2 regions of the Alkalibacterium psychrotolerans genome follow, and region 2 is predicted to be linked to the other one. Evidence: riboswitches for the same ligand, from Rfam matches in the RefSeq annotation. Region 2 holds a riboswitch; the other holds the start of a gene.

Region 1 (11,855 bases), on a different contig from region 2:
TCCGGTTGCTGCTCTTAAAATTTCTTCAGGAATTATCAGCATATAAGAGTCGCTCACCTGCTGCACATACAGGAAACCTTTTTCAATCAGTGGATTCAAACTGCTGATTCCGTCAAGTGATTCCACAAAATAGGCATTCTGTTCCTGATTAGGTAAGCGTCCAATGACACTTTCCAAAGCTTCCTGATAAACGGTTTCGGCCTGTTCTTCAATTCTGACAGACAGTTCTTGTGCCAGTTTGCTTTTCTTCCAGCTTTTTGACAGTTTACTGTTTAAACTGTCGGCAATCTCGAGCTGCTGCGTTTTTGTATAGCCCATTAATAAATTTTCCAGACTGTAGTTCAAGCCTGTCATTTTAGTTAATTTAATTGTGTTATCCATCTATTTGTCCTTTCTATGAACTGGAAATGTTAAACGGCAGCCCTTATGCTTCCACCCATTCGACATCCAGAATTTCCACTTCATACTGCTCTTCTATGTCTTTTAAAGCCGCTTCAATCTGCTGGCGGCATACTTTCCTATTACTGCCGACAACGCCAAAGCCTAAAACAGTTTTGTTATGCAAGTCCCAGTCTTCTACCTCTGCCGTACTCAGATGATGTCGATTCTGTGTCCGGTGAAGAATGCTCTTCACGGTGCTGCGCTTTTCTTTTAAAGAATAAGAGTCAAAAATCAGGAGAGTCACTTCTACCCCTATTAGTATCATCCGTATCCGCCTCCAGTTTTTACTCATTAAATCGTAGCATTCTTTAATCAGGAGTGCAATATCGGTCTAATTGCACCTTTTTTCTACTGTACCGTACTATTGTGAAAACTTGTGGAATGATTCACGATTATTCCTTAAAAAGTATTGCTTTTAAACGGGGTATTCGTTATCTTTGTACTTATGTAGAAAAACAAAAAGTCAACTAGGAGAGTATTTATGAAATCTTTACATTTGTTTGACTGGTCTAAGATTTCTTATGTGGCTAAAGGTATGCTCGTCGGTATTGCTGCTGGAATAGTCGTCAGTTTATTTCGAGTATCTATCGAAATTATTATTACCTTCATGAGAGATGTATACAGTTTTTTAAATGACAACCCTATCTGGATTATTCCTTGGGTATTTGTTATTTTACTTATTGCTTTTATTATAGCTATTATGGTTCGCGACGAGCCGGACATTCGAGGGTCGGGTATTCAAGATATTGAAGGGCAGCTGCACGGGTCTCTCAAGCTGAACTGGTCTTCCATCCTCTGGCGCAAATTCATTGGTGGATCGCTGGCAATCGGATCCGGTCTGGCACTTGGTCGAGAGGGTCCCTCCATTCAGCTCGGTGGTGCCGTTGGTCAAGGTGTTAACCACTTTTTGAAAGGCAATCGTTCACAGCAGAACATTCTGATTTCAGCTGGAGCAAGTGCCGGTCTGTCTGCTGCCTTTAACGCACCTGTTTCCGGTATTATGTTTATTTTGGAAGAAGTTCATCATAAATTCTCAAGTGTGCTTCTGCTGACAGCTTTTTCCGCTTCAGTGACAGCCAATTTCGTTGCCTATCAGATATTTGGCGTGCAGCCTGCTCTAGACCTGGGCTCCTTGATGAAATTTCCACTAGAACATTATGTTCATCTTGTCTTTATGGGAGCTTTTCTGGCTTTAGGTGGCTGGCTCTATCAGGAGGTATTACTTTATATGCCGACATTGTACCGTAAACTACCTATTCCGCCCTATTTACATGGTTTTGTTCCGTTTATTCTACTGATTCCAATCGGACTCTATCTACCACAAATGCTTGGTGGCGGTACAGGTGTTATTACTTTAATTAGTAGCGGTCGCGTATCCAGTCTTCTCTTGCTTGGAATCTTCGTTTTCCGTTTTATTTATTCTCAAATTTCGTATGGTTCTGGCCTGCCTGGGGGAATTTTCATTCCTGTCTTGAGTCTCGGAGCTATTTTAGGTGGTCTATATGGTAATGGAGCACTATGGCTGACAGGAATTGATGATCTTTTTATCAGAAGTTTTATTATTTATGCTATGGGCGGCTTTTTGACAGCCGTGACCAAAGCTCCGATGACTTCAGTTATGCTGATAACTGAAATGACCGGTACAGTAACTCAACTGATGCCCTTAGCAGTTGTCTGCCTGAGTTCATATGTCGTTTCTGACTTTGTAGGTACCGAACCTATCTACGAAACCTTACTCCGCCGTAAAGTCGACAAAATTCCTAAGGTCTTCGAAGGTGAAGTGGCTGAAATCGAAGTGCACGTTGAAACGGATAGTGATTTGGACGGCATGATGGCCCGGCATCTTCATCTGCCATTCGGGGCACGTCTAGCGAAAATTAAGCGCCACGACAACGAATTCATTCCGCATCAGGATACTGTTTTCTGGGCTGGCGATGAACTGATTATCACCACCGATGCCGGTTTTGTTGCTGAAGTTAAAAAAGCTATTGATAAACAGAATTAAGACTTTATGCCTGAATTATTAAGGAGTTATTTATGAAACATACAAAATATATAGACTGGTCAAAAATCAGTTACGTCATGAAAGGTATTCTTGTAGGTGCTGTTGCTGGTACAGTGGTCAGCGCCTTTCGAATGGCCATTTATATTACCCTAAACTTTATGCCAATAGTCTATGCATTTCTTAGAGAACAACCTTTATGGATTCTTGGGTGGACAACCGTGATTCTTTTTATAGCCTTTTTAGTTATATTAATGGGCAGAGATGATCCGGATATTCAGGGAAATGGAGTAGCCGAGTTAAAGGGGCAATTGCAGGGTACCCTGAAGTTAAACTGGTGGTCTATTTTATGGAGAAAGTTCATAGGCAGTACCCTTGTCTTGGGTATGGGTGTCCCAGTAGGTAGAGAGGGACCATCCATTCAAGTTGGAGGAGTAGTTGGTCAGGGCATCAACAGTCTGTTAAAAGGTAATAAATCACAGGAGAACATACTCATTTCAAGTGGTGCAGCAGCAGGTCTATCTGCTGCCTTTAATGCTCCTTTAACTGGTTTAGTTATTATTTTAGAAGAAGTGCATCACCGTTTTTCCGGAATTTTAATCTTATCTGTTTTCTCTGCATCGGTTACAGCTAACTTTATTGCTTTCTACATATTTGGCTCCCAGCCTGCACTGGCTTTAGGGAGAATGGCTGAGTTCCCGCTTGATAAGTATTTTTATCTGGCCGTTTTAGGTGTGTTCTTAGCTGTAGCTGGATGGGTTTTTCAGAAAACAGTATTTATTGTACCCAGACTGTACGCCAAGTTACCTATTCCCGTTTATTTACTAGGCTTTATTCCGTTTTTGATTGTCATTCCGACTGGACTATTCTGGGAAGACATGCTGGGTGGCGGAACGGGAGTCATTACTGATATCGCATCTGTGAGGACGGCAACACTCACTCTTCTTGCCATACTCGCCTTTCGCTTTATCGCCTTTCATATTGCATATGGTTCAGGCATACCTGCTGGGATGCTGATTCCCATGCTGACTATTGGTGCAGTCTTAGGTGGGATTTTCGGCAATCTAGTGCTTAGAGGAACAGGACTTGAAGATGAATTTATTAGAAATTTCGTTATTTTTTCAATGGGTGGCTTTTTTACAGCTATATCAAAAGCGCCGTTAACAGCAATAGTACTACTTACAGAAATAACAGGTTCTATTACACAAATGATGCCGATTGCTGTAGTCTGTCTGACCGCTTATATTATAGCTGATATACTTGGACTTGAACCAATAGATGAAATAACTCTTTACAATAAAACGAGTCGCTTTCCAACCGTTTTTGAAGGAAAGTTAATTCACATGGATGTTTTTGTCGAACCTAACAGCTACTTGGATGGCATGCATATGAGTCAATTATTATTGCCCTATAATGCAAAATGTATTCGGATAAAACGCCACAGTAATGAATTTATGCCTCACAGCGATACTGTACTGTTGTCAGGGGATGAACTTCAAATTGCCTGCGATCAAGGATTTGTGACACAAGTCAAAAAATATATCAACAAGTTAAATTAATATCTTCTGCCCCTATTCTCCGATATCAATAGTGGGAATGAGGGTATTTTAGTGCTATTAATATTTTTTAAATGTGGTAAAATGAAGCTCGTACACACTACTCATGAATTAATAAAAAGGAGCACATTATGCATTACATATGGATGGCAATAAAAGGTTTGTTTATCGGTATTTCAAATATTATTCCCGGAGTATCCGGCGGAACGATGGCTGTTTCTTTCGGGATTTACGATGACGTGATTCATGCATTTACTCATGTCCGAAAAGAAAAGAAAGCCAGTTTGAAAATATTGGTACCTTTGATTATCGGTGCTTTAATTGGCGTAGCCGGTTTTTCAATGGTGATTGAATGGCTGCTTGCATCATATACACTTTACACTGCCTTTGCCTTTGTCGGCTTGATTTTAGGCGGTCTGCCTATCTTACGCACCTCTTTCAGAAAGAGTCTTGAAGTGGAAGGAAAAGCGATTGGCCCTGTTCATATTATCTTGTTTATCCTCTTCTTCATCTTGGTTGCATGGATGGGAGTGGCTGAAGTGGCAGGCGGAGGCGTTCAAAGCATATCTCTTGAAGTTGGTCCGATGCTTGCCTTATTCTTTGTTGGCCTGATATCGGCTGCTGCAATGGTTATTCCTGGGGTCAGCGGGTCCCTACTCATGCTGATTATCGGTTATTATTATGCCGTCATTTACACAATCAACGGCTTTACCGAAGCATTGGGTACCTTTAATATGGAAAATCTGATTCCTTTTACTATTCTCCTGCTGGTATATGCCTTAGGAATGGTTGTCGGTATAATATTAATCAGTAAAGTGATTGATTACTTCTTTAAAACTCAACCGGGCTTCACTTATGCCTCTATTTTAGGACTGGTTATGGCTTCACCGGTAGCAGTGGTATCCAATACAAATGCACTTGCTGATCTCGACGGCAGCGGTGGTCTGGTTAGGCTCCTCATTGCGGTTATTATTGCTGCAGCCTGTTATGCACTGACTTATGCTATTGGACAAACTAAAGACTCCACGGAAGCTATTCCAGAAGAGTCAAAACCCCTATCTGATCGCTGATAATCCAATAACTAAACTCCCTTGCCTTTCCTTATGGAAAAGCGAGGGAGTTTTTTGTAACTGTTTAATCTTCTTCTGATTCATTTTGAAGTTCTTCAATCAGCTCATTCATTTCTTGTATTTCTCTTTCCTGTGCTTCTATAATTTCGTCAGCAAGCTCCTGAACTCGTGGATTTTCAAGGTTTGCCCGTTCACTTGTTAGAATAGCGATGGAATGGTGTGGAATCATTGCTCTCATCCAGGACGTGTCATCTACTGTTGACTGGCTTCTGACGAGAAACAGCATAAGGGCAAACACTATTGCCGCGGACCCAAGAATGGCCGCATTAACTTTTTTATTGGTATACATATTCCACATAAACAGAAGCATGACAACCGCCATGACAGCTCCCATCATAATAGCCATAAAAATTCGCGTCTGACTGAACTCGAAATGACTGATTTCATAGATATTCAGATACATTAGAAAATACATAATAACGGTCGATGTTAGAATCATCAGACCAAAACGGATATACTTTTTCATTTTATTTATCCCCTTCCTTATTTTCCAGACTCTTCTTTAAAGCCTCTTCTGTTTTATTATCAAACGCGACAAGGTAAACTGTTTCGACTGACTGATTACTAGCAGCTTCTTCGCGTAAAGTATGCACAGCTATAGCGGAGGCTTCTTCTATCGGATAACCGTAGATTCCTGTGCTGATGGCAGGAAAAGCTACTGTCTTAAGCTCTTTTTCGTTCGCTCTCTTCAAGCTGTTTCTATAACAATCCTTCAGCTTTTCTGGTTCACCGCTATTGCCGTCACTGTAAACAGGCCCCACAGTATGGATGACATAATCAGCAGGCAATTCGAATCCAGGTGTGACTTTAGCTTCGCCGGTTTCTGCTCCGTTCAGCTCTCTGCATGCTTCTTTCAGCTCGGGACCGGCAGCTCGGTGAATCGCCCCATCAACGCCTCCGCCTCCTAAAAGAGACTTGTTGGCCGCATTCACTATCGCATCCACGTCCAGTTTGGTGATGTCCTCTCTAATGACTTTTATTTCCATTTTGCTCTCTCCTTCACTAACACATTGTTTGATTTAATGGTAAGAAAACTGAGTAATTCTTGCAATGAATACGCCTTGTCGAAGGAGGATACTCAATGTCCATTGAGTATCAACTAAACTGTTATAAAATGTCTTTTATTAGATTTTAAGAGAGATAGTATCAACTCATTGGGTGTGACTTTCCCAGTTACATTAATACTGGGTTATTCACCCAACTCAGCTCGGAGACTCTGGTCCAGTTACTGTAATACTGGGTTATTCGGCCAACTAGGCTGGGAGTCTCTACCCCGGTTACTATTATCCCAGGTTATTCAGCCAACTCAATTTGAAAGAGCATCTCAGTTAATACTTACTTGCAATTATAGGTTCCTTTCCCTTGCCATCTAATTAAATGGTGTTGATTTTATATTTAACCCCATCAATTATGATTCACAGCATCGCCCTATTAAAATGGTTCTTGATGAAACAGCACTTCTGTTTCATCTCCTTCTTTGTTTTGGTTAAAAAAACTTGCTATTCACGGTATATCAAAAAAAAGCAGGCTACCCTAATTTAGGACAGCCTGCTTTTCATCTGTTATTTACTTTTTTCCAGTTGTGCAGTTGTGTCGACTTTTTTACCGAAGATGAAGACTACAGCAATGACGGCCAGGAAGGCAATCGCCAATACAATATAGACGTTCAAGCCGAATGCAGTAGGCAGGTAACCGAATGCGATGGATATACCGGCAATCGTCAAAGCGTATGGCAGCTGCGTCTTAACGTGGTCCAGCAGGTTTGAGCCCGCACCCATGGAAGACAGAATGGTTGTATCTGAAATCGGTGAAGAATGATCCCCGAAAATGGCACCGGTCAGAACAGCACCAGCAGACATAACGATAAACTCTGCATTTTCAGGCTGCATAGCTGTTGCTAACGGAATAGCCAGCGGCATCAGAATACCCATTGTTCCGTAGGATGTTCCTGTCGCAAAGGATATAACAGCCCCCAGCAGGAAAATAACGGTCGGCAACAGGGATGGCGGCATTGTATCACTTAGTAGGGACACCAGGTAATCAGCTGTTCCCAACTCTCCCATAATGCCTGAAAGTGACCAAGCTAGCAGAAGAATTACTCCGGTAATCATCAATGTCTTCATTCCGTTGACCCATATGTCGATGCCTTTACCAAATGTAAAGTGTCCTTTTGACACACCCATGACTAAGGCTATGATACTGGCGATTAAAGCTGCCTGAAACAGAACAACAGAGGCATCAGAAGCGCCGAAGGTTTCTCTTAATGTGACAAAGGAGAACGGAGAGTTCTGAATCGTATCAATAATCGCGGCATCGCCTGACTCAAGTAAGGTCTGGCGTCCATCAGTGTAAAAACCGATAAAACTGAAGACTATCAGAGAGCCGATTGGAACGAGTGCACTCCAGATGGAAGGTTTGCCTTTAGCGATGACTTCCAACTCTTCATCTTCGCTCACAGCAGTTGACCCTTTGGCAATCAGTTCATGAGTATCTCGCGCACGTTCCTGAGCTTTTCTCATTGAACCGAACTCGCGCAAGGTTGCAGACGTCAGGACAACGAAAAACAGCATCAGAATATTGTAGAAACGGTAAGGAATGGTTTGAAGGAAGACCCCATAGGCATTCACATCCATTCCGATAGACTGATAGGCATCGTTAATCAGACCGACTTCATAGCCAATCCACGTTGAAATCAGTGCGATACCGGCGATTGGCGCGGCAGTTGCATCAACGATAAAAGCCAGACGTTCACGGGAAATCTTCATTTTATCAGATACCGGACGCATAATTGGTCCGACAATTAAGGCATTAGCATAGTCATCAAAGAAAATCAGCAGTCCCAGTGCCCACGTAACCAGCTGTGTACTGATTGGACCTTTGGCTTTCCTGGCAAGACTTTCCGCTATCGCTCGCGCACCACCAGAACTCGTGATCAAAGCAATTAGACCACCAATGACGAGGACTTGAAGAATAATTCCGGCATTCCACGGATCCGCCAGAGATTCCAGAATATAGTCCACAATATCAGTAAAACCAAAGATGAGACCAGACAAAATATTGGCTCCACCCGCATACTGGGCAATCACTGTCCCGGAAAAAATTCCGAAGAACAGGCTCAGTACCACGTTTTTAGTGATAAAAGCCAATACGATAGCCACAAGTGGCGGAATCAGAGTCACGGCTCCTAAAGTCGAGGCCATGCCGGCTTCTACCTCTTCGGCGAAAACAGGTGTTGGTATTAATAACAGCAGAGCTGCAAGGGGTAGTACAATGCGTTTTTTCATAAGTAAAATCTCCTATTTCATTTTTTAAAACAGAAAAAAAGCACCCAGGAACAGTTCCCCAGATGCTTAATAAGGACAGCATTTAAAGGATAGTGCTCCACGAATGTCGTGACAGTCACCCGCTTATTAAACGAATGCCCAGAGAAAGCAAGTGACGCTCACCTTCTCTTCGGCAAAGAACCCTTTTTGCACTAGTCATCGGGAGTCACCCTCTTAGTCCATACTCTTTTTCTTTGCGCCTCTATCTTTTTTTCAGTTTTCAACTTTATATAGTTTACAATCTTCTGTCTTTTTATGCAACCCTATTTTCAAAAAATGAACCATTTCTAAGAAAAGGTACTGCCCAACTAATAAGCTTTTGTCAACCCGCCGTCAACGAGAATAGTCTGACCGGTGACATAAGTATTCACACCTGATACTAAAAAGGCTGCCATCTTGGCAAATTCTTTCGGCTCGCCGTAACGGCCGGCCGGAATCTGCTCTTTTATGGCTGCTTGGACTTCTTCTTTCGTCTTACCTTCACGCTCGGCACGACTGGAATCCAGTTCGGTCAATCGGTCGGTTTCAATACGTCCGGCTCCAATGGTGTTGACCATAATCCCGTCTTTTGCCAGTTCCTGTGACAGACTCTTCGATAAGCCCTGGACTCCCATCCGGAATACATTTGAGAGCAACAGGCCGTCTATTGGCTGCTTCACTGATGATGACGTATTGTTCAGAATATGCCCACCGTTTTCTTTCAAATCGGGCAGCACGGCGCGGATGGTGCGGATATAACTGAGCAGCGTCAGGTCAAATGCTTTCTGCCACTGCTGATCGGTCAAATCGTCAAATGAGCCGGCTGGCGGCCCTCCCGTATTATTCACCAGAATTGAAATCGGTCCAAAAGTATCACGGGTCACATCAACCAGACTTTTAATACTCTCTCCGTCCGTCAAATCTGAAACCATGTAATCCACTTTCCCTTTTGCAACGAGTTCAATTTCCCTTTTAGCCGCCAGAAGTTTATCCTTGCTACGGCTGGTCAGCATGACGTTTGCGCCTTCCAGAGCCAGTTCTTTTGCAATAGCTTTCCCTAAACCTGAGCTTGAAGCCAAAACCAGTGCCGTTTTCCCTTTTAAATGCAAATCCATATACATTCTCTCCCTATTAAAACAGACTCTTTCAACTGGGAAGCCAAAGAGCCTGTTTCATTTAATAGTATTCAGTTTAGCTTACTCCAACAGTTCAGGCAATGACTACGCCTTTTCTGCTGAGATCAGACTGTGTACCTTAATTTTTCTGGTAAGTCACAACCGGTTTACGTGCAGCGGTCACTTCGTCCAAGCGTTTAACGGCTTTATGGAATGGTGCACCGGTGATGGTTTCCGGATTGGACTCTGCATCTTTGGCAATCTCAATCATCGCATCAGCAAAGGCATCCAGTTCTTCTTTTGCTTCCGTTTCTGTCGGTTCAATCATCAGACATTCCTCAACAATCAGCGGGAAGTAGACGGTTGGTGCATAGAAACCATAATCAAGTAAACGTTTGGCAATATCGAGCGTTCGAACACCCAGTTTCTTCTGTCGGTTACCGCTCAAGACAAATTCGTGTTTACAGTGAGAGGCATACGGCGTGTCGTAGTATGGCGACAGACGTGCTTTCAGATAGTTGGCGTGCAGAACCGCATCTTCAGAAACCTGCTGCAGGCCTTCCGCTCCCATAGAACGAATGTAGGAATACGCTCTAACGTTGACGCCAAAGTTACCAAAGTAGCCTTTCACGCGGCCGATTGACTGCTTGTGATTAGTCGTGACCGAATACGTATCTCCCTCTTTTTCAATACGCGGTGATGGCATGAAGTCTTTCAAGTACTCTTTCACTCCAATAGGACCAGATCCCGGTCCGCCACCTCCATGAGGGGTGCTGAATGTTTTGTGCAAGTTCAGGTGAACCACATCAAAGCCCATTTCGCCAGGTGTGGACTTGCCTAATATAGCATTCGCATTGGCTCCGTCATAATACAGCAGTCCGCCCGCTTCGTGAACTATTTCAGCAATTTCGACAATATCCACTTCAAACAAGCCTAAGGTATTCGGGTTCGTCAGCATTAGACCAGCTGTATCCGGTCCAACCGCTTCTTTCAACGCATCGACGCCGACTCGTCCTTCTTTGTTGGACTTGATTTCCACAACGTCATAGCCGGCGACAACTGCACTGGCTGGATTGGTGCCGTGTGCTGAATCGGGAACGAGAATCTTTTTACGTGTCTCACCGTCCCCATTAGCCTGGTGATAGGCTTTGAAGACTAACAGTCCAGCCCATTCGCCTTGTGCACCAGCTGCTGGTTGAAGCGAAATAGCATCCATACCGGTTACTTCTTTCAGGTTTTCTTCCAGTCTGTGCATTAGTTCAAAAGCGCCCTGAGCCGTTTTCACTGGCTGAAGCGGATGAATATTGGCAAAACCAGGGTAGCGGGCAATGTCTTCATTTACTTTAGGGTTGTATTTCATCGTACAGGATCCTAAAGGATAAAAGCCTGTTTCGATACCAAAGTTTTTGTTTGACAAGTTAGTATAGTGGCGCATAACCTGCAGTTCTGACAATTCAGGCAGTTCTGCAGGTTCTTCTCTTACAATGTGGTCAGGAACAGCACTGTTCAAGTCAAAGGCATCAACAGAGGATTCCGGCAGGCTATAGCCTTTACGGCCTGCTTTGGAAATTTCAAATAATAATTTGTCATAAGTCGTGGTCATATTATTTCCCCTCCCCTGCTAATAATGAAACAAGTGTATCCATTTCTTCTTTTGTCCGTTTTTCTGTCACACATAAAAGCATGGCATTGTCTTCGTTCAATTCTTCTGACACATCATAGCCGGGAACAAATTTATTATCGAGCAACTCATCGCTTACCTCTGAGAAGCTGCGGTCCAGTTTCACGACAAATTCATTGAAGAAATCATTTCCGGATAACACGGTGACACCTTTGTCTTCAAGAGCCTGTTTCAGGTAGTGCGCATGATTAATGTTCTGCTGAGCCATTTCTACCAGACCAACTTTACCGACTGCCGCCAGAAATACAGACGATCCCAGAGCAAAGAGTGCCTGATTTGAGCTCATATTCGATGTCGCTTTTTCACGTCTGATGTGCTGTTCACGTGTCTGAAGGGTCATAACAAAGCCGCGCTTTCCGTCTTTATCCGTAGTCTGACCGACAATGCGGCTCGGAACTTTACGCATGAATTTTTTCTTGACTGCGAAGTAACCACAGTGCGGTCCGCCAAAACTCATTGGCAGGCCAAGCGGCTGGGTATCCCCGACAACAATATCAGCACCCAGTTTCCCAGGACTTTCAAGAGTTGCCAGAGCTAATGGGTTGGCCATGACAATTAAGAGACCTTTAGAATCTTCCATCAACTGTTTAATTTCTTTCAAGTCTTCAATCGTTCCAAAGAAGTTCGG
Region 2 (11,855 bases):
AGGTCTCGTAAAGGCCAAAATTATAGGCATCGTTTTTTACAATGGCAATGGTATCGACTTTTTCCTGTATAGATAAAGCCTGTTCAGTCAGTCGACGGTGATTTCTGATGAATGTAGCTGTCATGAACAAGCTCCTAACGTTTCAAGAATAGACTGGTAATACTTAACGCCTCTGACCAGATTGCGCTCGTCAAAATTGAACAAGGCGGTATGGAGTCCGTGGATATGCCCTTTTTCCTCATTTCTGACCCCAAGGAAAGAAAAGTTTGTCTTCGCTAAAGATGAATAAAAGGAAAAATCTTCACCGAATAAATAGGGTTCTTTGAGGATGTCTACGGACAAATCAGCTTTATCTGCACTTTTCTCTACACTATCCAAAAGACTTACATCATTATAAACAGCGGGGTACCCCTTTGCGACAATCAGTTCCGATGTCGTTCCGTACAGGGTGTCTGCTGAATAAATGATGTCCGTCAGCTTATCCTTTATCTTTTCCAGATCTTCCGGTACATAGGTACGAATAGTTCCTTCAATATAACCGTTCGATGCCACAGTATTTATTGCTTCACCGGCTGACAGTTTTCCAATGTGCAGGATGTTATGATGCAGACCATCAAGAAAATACTGCTGGACTTGTGCCAGTTGAGTGGCGATGTGATTCACTGCGCCTAAGGCACTATGCCCCTGGTCTTTCTGGGCGACGTGTGCAGAGAGACCTTTCACTTTAATGCGGTATTCCGTTGCGCTCGCCATGAGAAAACCTGGTCGTGTTGCCAATTGTCCTTCAGGCACATCCGGTCCCAAATGTAGACCATAAATATGTGTAACATTATATTCTTCAAAAGGGAAACTTTTGATGACAGCATCAGCACCGGCGTTGGATTCTTCTGAAGGCTGAAAAATCAGCATGACATTCTTCTTGAGCTGGTTCTGATCAAATAAATCCTTTACCAGAGACGCAAAAGTCAGCAGAATAGACGTGTGACCATCGTGACCGCAAGCGTGCATCCTGCCTTCGTGTTTAGAAGAAAAGGGAAGACCGGTTTCTTCCTCAATTGGCAAAGCATCAATATCCGCTCTGAATCCAATAGTTTCTGAACCAGGATCAGACCCTTCAAAGACTACAATCGTAGCGGTATCCAAAGGAGTAAAGTAGTCTATTCCCAGTTTATCGAGCTCGCTGCGAATATAATCAGCTGTTTTGAATTCTTCGAAAGACAGCTCAGGTATTTGATGCAGGGTTTGTCTATGCGTCGTCAAGCGTTCAAGTAAATCAGTCATGTGTACCTCCAGAAGTTTAGTTAGTCATTAATTTTAATCGTTTAATTGTCTTAATGCGGAAATGATTGCCACTTTTTCGGACTCGACTTCGCTTGTCTGTTTAATTTTGCGGGCAGGAACGCCGGCAACAACTGTATTTTCCGGTACATCTTCTGTGACAATGGCACCGGCAGCCACAACAGAGCCTTTTTTGACGGTCACACCTTCAAGTACAACGGCATTTGCTCCAATCAGAACATTGTCTTCAATCACTACTGGTTTAGCGCTGGCCGGTTCAATGACACCGGACAATACCGCACCGGCACCAACGTGGACATTTTTTCCGGTTATGGCACGGCCACCGAGGATGGCGCCCATGTCAATCATTGTTCCTTCGCCTACGACAGCACCGATATTAATAACGGCACCCATCATAATGACGGCATTTTTTTCGATGACGGCATGTTCACGGATAAAGGATCCCGGTTCAATACGGGCGTTGACACGCGTAGCATCCAGCAAGGGAATCGCTGAGTTGCGTCTGTCCTGCTCGATAACCAGATCAGTCAGGTCATTGCTGTTGGCATCGTAAAAGGGCTGCCAGTCATTTAAATCGGCAAAGATAGTGTAGCTGCCTTCAGCTCCAAATACTTTAAATGTGCTGGGGAAGTCGTCCTTTTTCAGGTTGGTGTTCACATAGATTTTTAGAGGGGTCGTTTTGTTCGATTCGCTAATATATTGAATAATTTCTTCTGCTTTAAAGTTTTTCATCATTACACTCCTAAGTTAGAATACGTATAAAATCCGTTATTTTTTGTTATCAGTTTTTCAGCAGCATTCAGCGCTCCATTGGCAAAAATGTCTTTTGACTGAGCTGTGTGCTTGATGGATATGACTTCATCGAGGCCGGCGAACAGCACTTCATGTTCTCCAACGATGGTGCCGCCGCGGATAGTGGACACACCAATTTCTTTTTTCTCACGTTTCTGGTCAGTCTTGCTGCGGTCGTACACTTCCTCGGCATCCGAACGTCCGTTAGCCTTAATAGCGTCCAGCAGTTTGATTAATGTCCCGCTCGGCGCATCAATTTTCTGATTGTGGTGCTTTTCAATCATCTCAATATCATAATTGTCCATCAGTGGTGCAATATGTTCCAGAAGTTCTGTGACGATGTGCACGCCGTAACTCATATTGGCACTGAAGAAGACGGAAGTCTGTGTCGCTTTATCTTCCATGAGTTCAAGCAGCGTGTCTTTTTCACCCGTTGTCGCGATAACCATTGGATGGTTATAATCTGAACGTAAGAGAGACTTGGTCAATTCAGGGTGGGAAAAGTCAATGACACAATCCGCTTCGGGAAGGTTTGAACTGAAGGAAGAATAGACCGGATAAGGACAGCCGTCTTTATCAGGAGTCACAACGCCTTCGATAGAATGGCCTTTTTCTTCTGCCAGGGCAGCGACACGTTTGTTCATTGCGCCATAGCCTACGAGCAATATCCTCATATTATCCTTCCTTTCTAATGGAATCAAGCAAGTCGGTCAGTTGGGAAACCTCTTCTTTTTCAAGAGAGACGAGAGGCAGTCTCAAACTGTAGTTACCGTAGCCTAAATGGCTTACGAGTGCCTTGATAGGAATCGGATTAACATCCATGCCTAGTGCGTCAACTAGAGGAAACAGCTTACGGTGAATGCCAAGAGCAACTGACGGTTCAGACAGGGCATGAGTGTACATCTGCTGGTATGCTTCAGGCAGAGCATTAGCCAGGACTGAAATGATTCCGTGTCCGCCTTGGGCAAAGTATGGCAGGGCGAGGTCGTCGTTCCCGCTGTAGAAGGAGAAACTGTCATCGACGACAGCCTGCAGGCGACTGAAATGTGCCAAGTCACCGGTAGCGTCTTTCAGCGCAACAATATTTGGATGCTGAGCCAGTTCCTTCAATGTGGCCGGTTCAATTGACATACCGGTTCGAGAAGGCACGTCATATAGCATAACTGGAAGGGATACAGCATCGGCAATTGCATTAAAGTGGGCCAGCAGACCTTTTTGGCTTGTCTTATTGTAGTAAGGGGTAATCACAAGTAGACCATCAACTCCCAACGCTTCTGCTTCTTTTGATGCAGCGATGGTCTGAGCAGTATTATTCGATCCAGTTCCGGCAATCACTGAGATATCTCCATCAGCGACTTCAACAGCGATTTTCAGCAGTTTTGCTTTCTCTTCAGACGTTAAAGTGGAAGATTCGCCGGTTGTTCCATTGACGACAAATGACTGAATCTGATTGTTTTTCAAAAAAGTTAAATGCTTACGAAAAGCGTTATAGTCTACCTCTTCGTTTTTGAATGGTGTCGTTACTGCAGCGGCAGCTCCGGTAAATAATCGGGTCATATTAGTTGACATCCTTTCCTTCAAGTAGTTGGTTAAGAATTTGGACAGCGTTCCAGGCCGCGCCTTTTAAGATGTTGTCACTCACTGACCAGAGGTGGTAACTGTTTGGCAGGCTCGGGTCGCGACGAATGCGTCCGACGTACACGCCTTTTTTATGAGCGGCTTCGATTGGCGTTGGATATACTTCATGTTCAGGGTCATCCTGGACAATGATATTTGGGAAGCTTCCTAGCAGCTCTCTCAGTTCTTCTACTGATGGGCTCTCCTTTAACGTGAAATTGACCGCAACAGCATGAGCATGAGGCACGGGGACTCTTACACATGTGGCAGTGACAGCCAGATCAGGCTGATTCAGGATTTTCTGAGTCTCATGAATCATTTTCTGTTCTTCTTTAGTGTAGCCGTCTTCCATAAAGACATCAATTTGCGGGATGACATTATGGTAAATTGGCTTATTGTAATTTTGAGGCGCTTCGCCTTTTTCACCTCTGTCCAGATCTTCGATTCCTTTCCAGCCGGAACCGGAGACAGACTGATAGGTTGTATAAGCGACGCGGGTCAATCCATACTTTTCAGCAAGCGGCTTCAAGGGGACAACCGACTGAATAGTTGAACAGTTCGGATTCGCTATGATGCGACGTTTAAGCGACGGCTTGTTCACTTCGGGTACAATCAAGTCGATTGCCGGATCCATGCGCCAGGCGCTTGAATTATCAATGACAACCGCTCCTGTTTCTTCAAATAAAGGCGCGAACTGCTGACTGATGCCGCCGCCAGCGGACATGAGTACGTAATCAAACTGACTGTTTCTGACTTTATCCTCGGTCAGTTCTTCTACTATATAGCTGTTACCTTTAAGCGTAATTTCCTTTCCAGCTGAACGAGCTGAAGAGAAGAGGGTAAGGGAGTCAAACGGAATCGCTTCTTCATCAAGAAGCTGTAGCATCGTTTGTCCGACTAAACCTGTGGACCCGACTAGTGCAATGGAGGTCATGTAAAAATTCCTTTCTGTATGAGTAGTTTCCTGCATTTATAAATCAAAGGTCTGACAGAGCAGACGTGTAGCATCTTCACCGTTTTCTGCATCGATGACATAGGAGACACTGATTTCAGATGTGGTGACCTGGTAAAAGGGGATGGACGCATCAAGCAGTGTTTTGAAAATTTTTGACGCAATACCGGTCATGTCTCTCATTCCGGCACCTATGACAGAAACTTTGCAGTAGGTGCTTTCAATTTTGACATACAAATCCGGGTAGTCTGCTTTCAGGGAAGCAAAAAGCCCGTTTAAATCTCTTTCGTCAGACTCCTTGAAGGTGAAAGACAGCTGCAGACCGTCCTGATTCTGAATGTGAGAAATCATATCAATATTAATCTCTGCTTCTTCCAGTTTAACAAATAACTGCTTTAAAAACCCCTGACTTTCATGTGGAAATGTAATGGTGACGTGAGCCATTTCCTTATCTAAAGCGACCCCAGTCACAGCTTTGCGTTCGAGTATCTGATCATTTGGCACAATCCATGTTCCTCTCTCTGTTGATAATGTTTTAGCTAAATAGATAGGGATGCTGTTATTGTTTGCCAGCTCCACACTTCTTGTCTCGAGTACACCGGCACCCAGGGCAGCCATCTCCATCATTTCTTCAAAAGATACCGTGTTCCATCGTTTGGCTTCAGGGAAGATGCGCGGATCGGTGGAGAAGACACCTGTGACATCGGTGTAGATTTCACAGGGACAATCCAGAGCTGATGCGATAGCCACGGCTGTCGTATCCGAACCGCCGCGACCAAGAGTGGTCAGTTCGCCTTCTTTATTGAATCCCTGGAAGCCGGCCACAATAACGATATCATGCTCTTCGAACAAATTATTAAAGACCTCGGTTTTAATGGAAGATATTTTACTCTTCATGTGTTTGCCGATGGTCTCGATACCGGCCTGATAACCTGTCAGCGGTTTGGCTCTGACATCCAAATCATTAAGGGCCATGGACAAAAATGAGATTGTCTGCTGCTCGCCAGTCGTTAATAGCATAGCCAAGTCCTTATCATTAGGACGCTTTGTCAACTCATTGACGGATTGAAGGAGGTTATCGGTAGTTTTCCCCATGGCAGATACAACAACTACTAACTGTTCGTCCTGTTCAATCCTAGTTTTAAGATGTTCAGCAATATTCTTAATTTTCAGAAAATCAGCAACGCTTGATCCTCCAAATTTCAATACACTTCTTTTCATAGCGACTCCTTTTTAACTATCTGAGTTTTAAAGACGGGCTGCTCTTGTTTTTAGATAAACAAAAAACAAGCCGGGAATGCCGACTTGTTCCAAAAAGTATAGTCACAAGTGGAAGCACTCCGTTAAGCAAAAAGCCATACGGCAGTCTGTATATTGTTCACATACAGCCCAACGCGCCAGTCTCTGTAAAGTCTAACGTGTTTCGGCAAATTTCCCTTTCCCTATCAGACTTACAGGTCTTCAACTAATAGGTACTGATGATTTTTGCGCCTCATCCATAAAATAGTTATGTAATTTTCTATATAATCTTAACAACAATTTAATCATAAGTAAAGGCAAGTTCTCATTTTTTTTAAATCAGATAACCAGGCTTCTATTAACACCTTTTTTACATGAATGGAATCAGCCTCTAAATTAAATACAGTAAATGAATGTTTTTGGTATACATAAGAATAAAAGCAGCAATAAACAACCATCTAGTCTGCTCGGTGCAGGCAGGGTAAAGTATCAACAAATATTTATACACGTTTTATAATGTTATGCTGTATTTAACTCATTTACCCCTTATCGAGTGCATAAATTTCCAATAGGTTTGTGAAAGTGTTATCATGGAGGTGAAAAATACAAAGGAGGAAATATGATGAAATCAAAACGGAGTGAGGCTGCTAATGAGCCGAGAAGAGCTGCTGAAAAACCTGTTCATGTATTCTCGGAAATAGGTGAACTTAAAACAGTATTGCTGAAAAGGCCAGGGAAGGAAGTAGAGAATTTAACGCCTGCCAGTATGGAGCGCCTGCTTTTTGATGAAATCCCACATCTGCCGGTAATTCAGAAAGAACACGATCAGTTTGCAGATGTATTGAGAGAAAATGGTGTGGAAGTTGTTTACTTGGAAAAACTTACCGCAGAAGCAATTGATGCCGCAGATATCAAAGAGGAATTTGTAGATAGAATGCTGAAGGAATCAGAGATGCAATCAGAAACCGTTGCGGCTGCCCTGAAAGCTTACCTGCTGTCTAAAGAAACTCTGGATATGGTTGAAACGATTATGGCCGGAGTTAGAAAAACCGCAATCGAGGTGGAATCCAGACATCTGGCTGATATCGTTGATACAGAAGACTACCCCTTTTACATGGATCCGATGCCGAACCTCTATTTTACACGCGACCCGGCAGCTGCTATGGGAAATGGTGTGACCATCAATACCATGACGTTTAAAGCCAGACGTCGCGAGACTCTCTTTACGGAAACTATATTCCGCTATCATCCACGCTTCAAAGGTGAGGGGATTGAGATGTGGCGTGACCGCAAGTCAGATACCTTCATGGAAGGCGGCGATGAGCTGGTTTTAACAGATAAAGTACTGGCCATTGGTATTTCTCAGCGTACTCAACCAAAAGCCATCGAGGAACTGGCGCATTCTCTCTTCAAAAAGAACAGCTCTTTTGATACTATCCTGGCTATTAAAATTCCTGATGTGCGCGAAATGATGCACCTGGATACCGTATTTACCATGATAGACAGAAACGCATTCACAATTCACCCGGGTATTTTAAGACTGGACGGGTCAATCGACACCTATGTTCTGGAACGGAAGCAGGACTCAGACAGTTTCAGCATCACCCACGAAACTGATTTGCAGAAAGTACTGAAGAAGGCTCTCAATGTTGATTCGCTGAACCTTATTCAATGTGGCGGCGGAGACGTTATTGCGGCACCTAGAGAACAATGGAGTGACGGATCGAATACCCTGGCTATTGCTCCGGGAGTCGTCATTACCTATGACCGTAACTATGTTTCGAATCAGCTGATGCGGGACAATGGCATAAAAGTTATCGAAGTCCCTTCAAGTGAACTCTCAAGAGGAAGAGGCGGTCCACGGTGTATGAGTATGCCGTTAGTCCGTAAAGATGTAGAACAGCATTAGGTTATTTAAAAAGTAGGATGGATGGACACTAATCATTTACCTTAAGGAGGACAAACCATGCACAATGTTTTTCAAGGACGAAGCCTGCTGGCGGAAAAAGACTTTACTAAAGAGGAACTGATGTATTTTATCGACTTCTCTATTCATTTAAAGGAGCTGAAAGCAAAAGGCATCCCTCACCGTTATCTGGAAGGCAAGAATATTGCCCTCATATTCGAGAAAGCATCTACGCGTACCCGTGCGGCTTTTACAGTAGCAGCGAATGACTTAGGAGCTTTTCCTGAGTATCTGGGCAAAAACGATATTCAGATTGGCAATAAAGAATCTGTAGAAGATACAGCAAAAGTATTGGGGCGCATGTTCGATGGGATTGAATTCAGAGGGTTCTTGCAGAAAAACGTCGAGCTGCTCGCAGAACATTCAGGTGTACCGGTATGGAACGGACTGACCGATCAGTGGCATCCAACTCAAATGATAGCTGATTACATGACACTGAAAGAAAATTTTGGAAAACTGGAAGGACTGACGCTAGTTTATACCGGAGACGGTCGCAATAATGTAGCAAACAGTTTGCTCGTCACAGGAGCGATACTGGGAGTCAACGTCCACATCGTCACCCCGAAATCCCTTTTCCCGGATGACGACCTGGTCGAAATGGCGAAAGAGTACGGCAAAACATCGGGCAGTAGCATACTGATTACTGATGATGTGAGTGAAGGTGTGAAGGATGCGGATGCGTTATACGCAGATGTGTGGGTGTCCATGGGCGAAGAAGATAAATTTGAAGAGCGAATCAACTTATTGACGCCTTATCAGGTCAATATGGATATGATTCGCGCCACTGGAAAAGACGATACGATTCTGCTGCACTGTCTGCCTGCTTTCCACGATACAGAAACAGAGTACGGCAAAATGGTGGAGAGTAAATTTGGTGTGTCCGAAATGGAAATAACAGATGAAGCATTCCGAAGCAGCCACGCCAGACACTTTGATCAGGCTGAGAACCGCATGCATTCGATTAAAGCCATTATGGCCGCTACTTTAGGCAATTTATTTATACCAAAAGTCTAAGGCAAGCCAGCCATGAGGTATCAGAATAATAGTTTGATTGACATTATTCAGAAAGCGAGTGATGGGATTGTCTAATCGTAAAATTGTCATTGCGCTCGGAGGAAATGCTATTTTAACCACGGACGCTTCAGCAGAAGCTCAGAAACAGGCATTGGAACGCACAGCAGAATACATTGTTCAATTTGTGGAAAATGGAGACGACATCATCGTGACACATGGGAACGGTCCTCAAGTAGGGAATCTGCTGCTTCAGCAGTCAGCGGCAGATACACCGAAAAATCCAGCTATGCGGTTGGATACCTGTGTGGCTATGACACAAGGCAGTATCGGCTACTGGCTCCAACTGGCACTATCCAAAGCAATCCACAAACGCGGCTTAACGAAAGAAGTTGTTTCCCTCGTTACACTAGTGGAAGTCTCAGAAAGTGACCCAGCTTTCAGACACCCGACAAAACCTATTGGGCCATTTTTAAGCAAAGAAGAGGCGGAAGCGGAGATGCAAAACACTGACGCTACATTTATAGAAGATGCAGGTAGAGGCTGGCGTAAAGTCGTTCCGTCCCCAAGGCCCGTAAAGGTTAAAGAAGTCAATGTAGTTGATATGCTCGTTAACCAGGGTGTCATTCCTATCACAGTGGGAGGCGGCGGTGTCGCTTTAATAAAAGACGAGCATAGCCAATTCAAAGGTGTTGAAGCGGTGATTGACAAAGATTTCGCTTCTCAAACCCTCGCAGCCAGTCTGAAAGCGGACCTACTCGTCATTCTGACAGGCGTAGAAAACGTCCTGATTAATTATCAGAAGCCCGATGAGAAAAAGCTTGAAGAAGTGTCGGTTGAAGACATGAAACAATATATCCACGAGAAGCAGTTTTTACCAGGCAGTATGCTGCCTAAAGTTGAAGCAGCTGTGAGCTTTGTCGAGGCCAATCCAGCTGGCAAGGCAGTCATTACATCATTGGAAAACATCCAGGCTGTTATAAACGAAAAAGGAGGGACGATTATCACGAGTAGTTAAGCCTATCTAATTAAGGAGGAGTGAAGATGAGCAGTAATATTAAGAAAAAATTGCAGTCCATGCCTACCTCATTTACCATTTTATTTATTATTATTGTATTTATGTCCATCCTTACCTGGTTCGTTCCCGCTGGAAGTTATGAAGTGGACGAAGCAGGGAATATAATCGCAGGATCATTCTCCTATGCCGAACAGCATCCGCAAGGGATTTGGGACATTTTCATGGCCCCAGTAAAAGGGATGCTGGGAACAGAAGGGACGCCAGGAGCTATTGAAGTGTCGTTATTCATTTTAGTAGTCGGTGGCTTCCTTGGCGTCGTTAATAAAACAGGAGCGCTTGATACAGGTATTGCTCAAATTGTAAACGCTAACAGAGGCAGAGAGAAGTTTCTGATTCCTCTATTGATGTTTATTTTTGCTTTAGGCGGCTCCACTTACGGAATGGCGGAAGAAACCATTGCTTTTTATCCTTTGATTATCCCTGTGATGGTCGCAGTAGGCTTTGATGTACTCGTTGCCGTGGGTATTATACTTCTTGGTGCAGGAGTCGGGGTTTTAGGGTCTACTGTTAATCCTTTTGCTACAGGTGTCGCTTCACAGGCAGTTGGTATCAGTCCAGGTGAAGGCATTGGGTTAAGACTCGCCTTTTTTGCGATATCGTATGTCATTGCTACTTTGTATGTATACCGTTATGCTGTGAAAGTTCAAAAGAATCCGGAAAAATCACTCGTTTATAAAGATTACGAAAAGAACAAAGAAAAATTCAAGCTGAAAGAGACAAACGAGAAACTGACAGGCAGACAGAAAATTGTCCTGCTACTCTTTGCGCTTGCCTTCGTTATCATGGTGCTGGGCTTAGTCCCATGGACGCTGCTGAATGAAGACTGGACATTCTTTGAAACGATTAACGAGACACTCATGGGACTCCCAGTTATTGGAACACTTCTCGGCCAGCAGATGATTCCACTGGGCGACTGGTATTTCATGGAAATCACCATGCTGTTCTTTATGATGGCCGTCATTATCGGTCTAGTATACCGGCTGCCTGAAAAGGAAATTGTATCTGGCTTTGTAGAGGGAGCCAAGGATTTGTTGAGTGTTGCCTTGATTGTAGCAGTAGCCAGAGGGATTCAGGTCATTATGAATGAAGGGATGATTACAGCTACAATTTTGAATTTCGGTGAGCGGATGTTGGACGGGCTCTCACCTGTTCTATTCTCAATATTCACTTATGTATTCTATATTCCCATGTCATTCTTAATCCCTTCAACTTCAGGACTGGCGGCAGCCACAATGGGCATAATGGGCCCACTTGGAAGCTTTGTTGGTGTGGCTCAGCATATAGTAGTCACAGCCTTCCAGTCAGCCAGTGGTATTGTCAACCTGGTCAACCCGACATTCGGTGTGGTCATGGGGGCCCTGGCAATCGCTGGGGTTGAGCTGTCCACCTGGTGGCGGTTCACCGCAAAACTTCTAGGCATACTCTTCGTTGTATCCTGCATACTCATGGCGATAGGTGCAGTAATTTATTAAATGAAGTGAAAATTACAGGATTAGGCCGGCGCATAAATAACTATGTGCCGGTCATTTTTATTAGGCAGGAAACAAATGAAAGAAAATGACTGTTTTCGAAAGAAAATGATTGATTGTTTTTATCTATCGTGATAAAATTCATGTGAAGAGGTGAAGAAAGTGCTTACAGAAGATAGGTATAGTTATATTTTGAATCAGCTTGAGCAAAAAGATACGGTGACCATACAGAACTTGGTAGCGGAGCTAAACCATTCAGAATCGACTATCCGACGTGATTTGACTGCTTTGGAAGAACAAAACAAGCTCGTACGCATTCATGGTGGTGCGAGAAAGAAACGCAAGGCAATGACCGAAGCATCAATGGAAGATAAAACAGTCAAAAACACTCATGAAAAAGAACGGATTGGCCAGTATGCGGCTGCTTTAGTG

Evidence for each region. Region 2 has a riboswitch for lysine ahead of ACYVLS_RS07945 (aspartate kinase). Riboswitches for the same ligand answer to the same signal wherever they lie in the genome.
Region 1: it holds a riboswitch for lysine, as region 2 does, so the genes downstream of both, ACYVLS_RS11175 (Na+/H+ antiporter NhaC family protein) here and ACYVLS_RS07945 (aspartate kinase) in region 2, are expected to answer to the same signal.

Annotation. Positions count from the first base shown of each region.
Region 1 is NZ_BAAGPH010000137.1:13,076-24,930, forward strand. It holds gene ACYVLS_RS11140 (hypothetical protein) at 1-381, opposite strand, end outside; gene ACYVLS_RS11145 (DUF503 domain-containing protein) at 425-706, opposite strand; gene ACYVLS_RS11150 (ClC family H(+)/Cl(-) exchange transporter) at 923-2,446, shown strand; gene ACYVLS_RS11155 (ClC family H(+)/Cl(-) exchange transporter) at 2,479-4,002, shown strand; gene ACYVLS_RS11160 (DUF368 domain-containing protein) at 4,131-5,069, shown strand; gene ACYVLS_RS11165 (DUF305 domain-containing protein) at 5,134-5,595, opposite strand; gene ACYVLS_RS11170 (O-acetyl-ADP-ribose deacetylase) at 5,597-6,115, opposite strand; gene ACYVLS_RS11175 (Na+/H+ antiporter NhaC family protein) at 6,692-8,413, opposite strand; lysine riboswitch at 8,496-8,665, opposite strand; gene ACYVLS_RS11180 (SDR family oxidoreductase) at 8,761-9,546, opposite strand; gene gcvPB (aminomethyl-transferring glycine dehydrogenase subunit GcvPB) at 9,686-11,149, opposite strand; gene gcvPA (aminomethyl-transferring glycine dehydrogenase subunit GcvPA) at 11,151-11,855, opposite strand, start outside.
Region 2 is NZ_BAAGPH010000045.1:4,390-16,244, reverse strand. It holds gene ACYVLS_RS07975 (alanine racemase) at 1-124, opposite strand, end outside; gene ACYVLS_RS07970 (M20 metallopeptidase family protein) at 121-1,281, opposite strand; gene dapD (2,3,4,5-tetrahydropyridine-2,6-dicarboxylate N-acetyltransferase) at 1,315-2,031, opposite strand; gene dapB (4-hydroxy-tetrahydrodipicolinate reductase) at 2,034-2,765, opposite strand; gene dapA (4-hydroxy-tetrahydrodipicolinate synthase) at 2,767-3,648, opposite strand; gene ACYVLS_RS07950 (aspartate-semialdehyde dehydrogenase) at 3,650-4,642, opposite strand; gene ACYVLS_RS07945 (aspartate kinase) at 4,679-5,881, opposite strand; lysine riboswitch at 5,986-6,164, opposite strand; gene arcA (arginine deiminase) at 6,522-7,808, shown strand; gene argF (ornithine carbamoyltransferase) at 7,866-8,879, shown strand; gene arcC (carbamate kinase) at 8,947-9,894, shown strand; gene ACYVLS_RS07925 (YfcC family protein) at 9,921-11,426, shown strand; gene ACYVLS_RS07920 (DeoR/GlpR family DNA-binding transcription regulator) at 11,586-11,855, shown strand, end outside.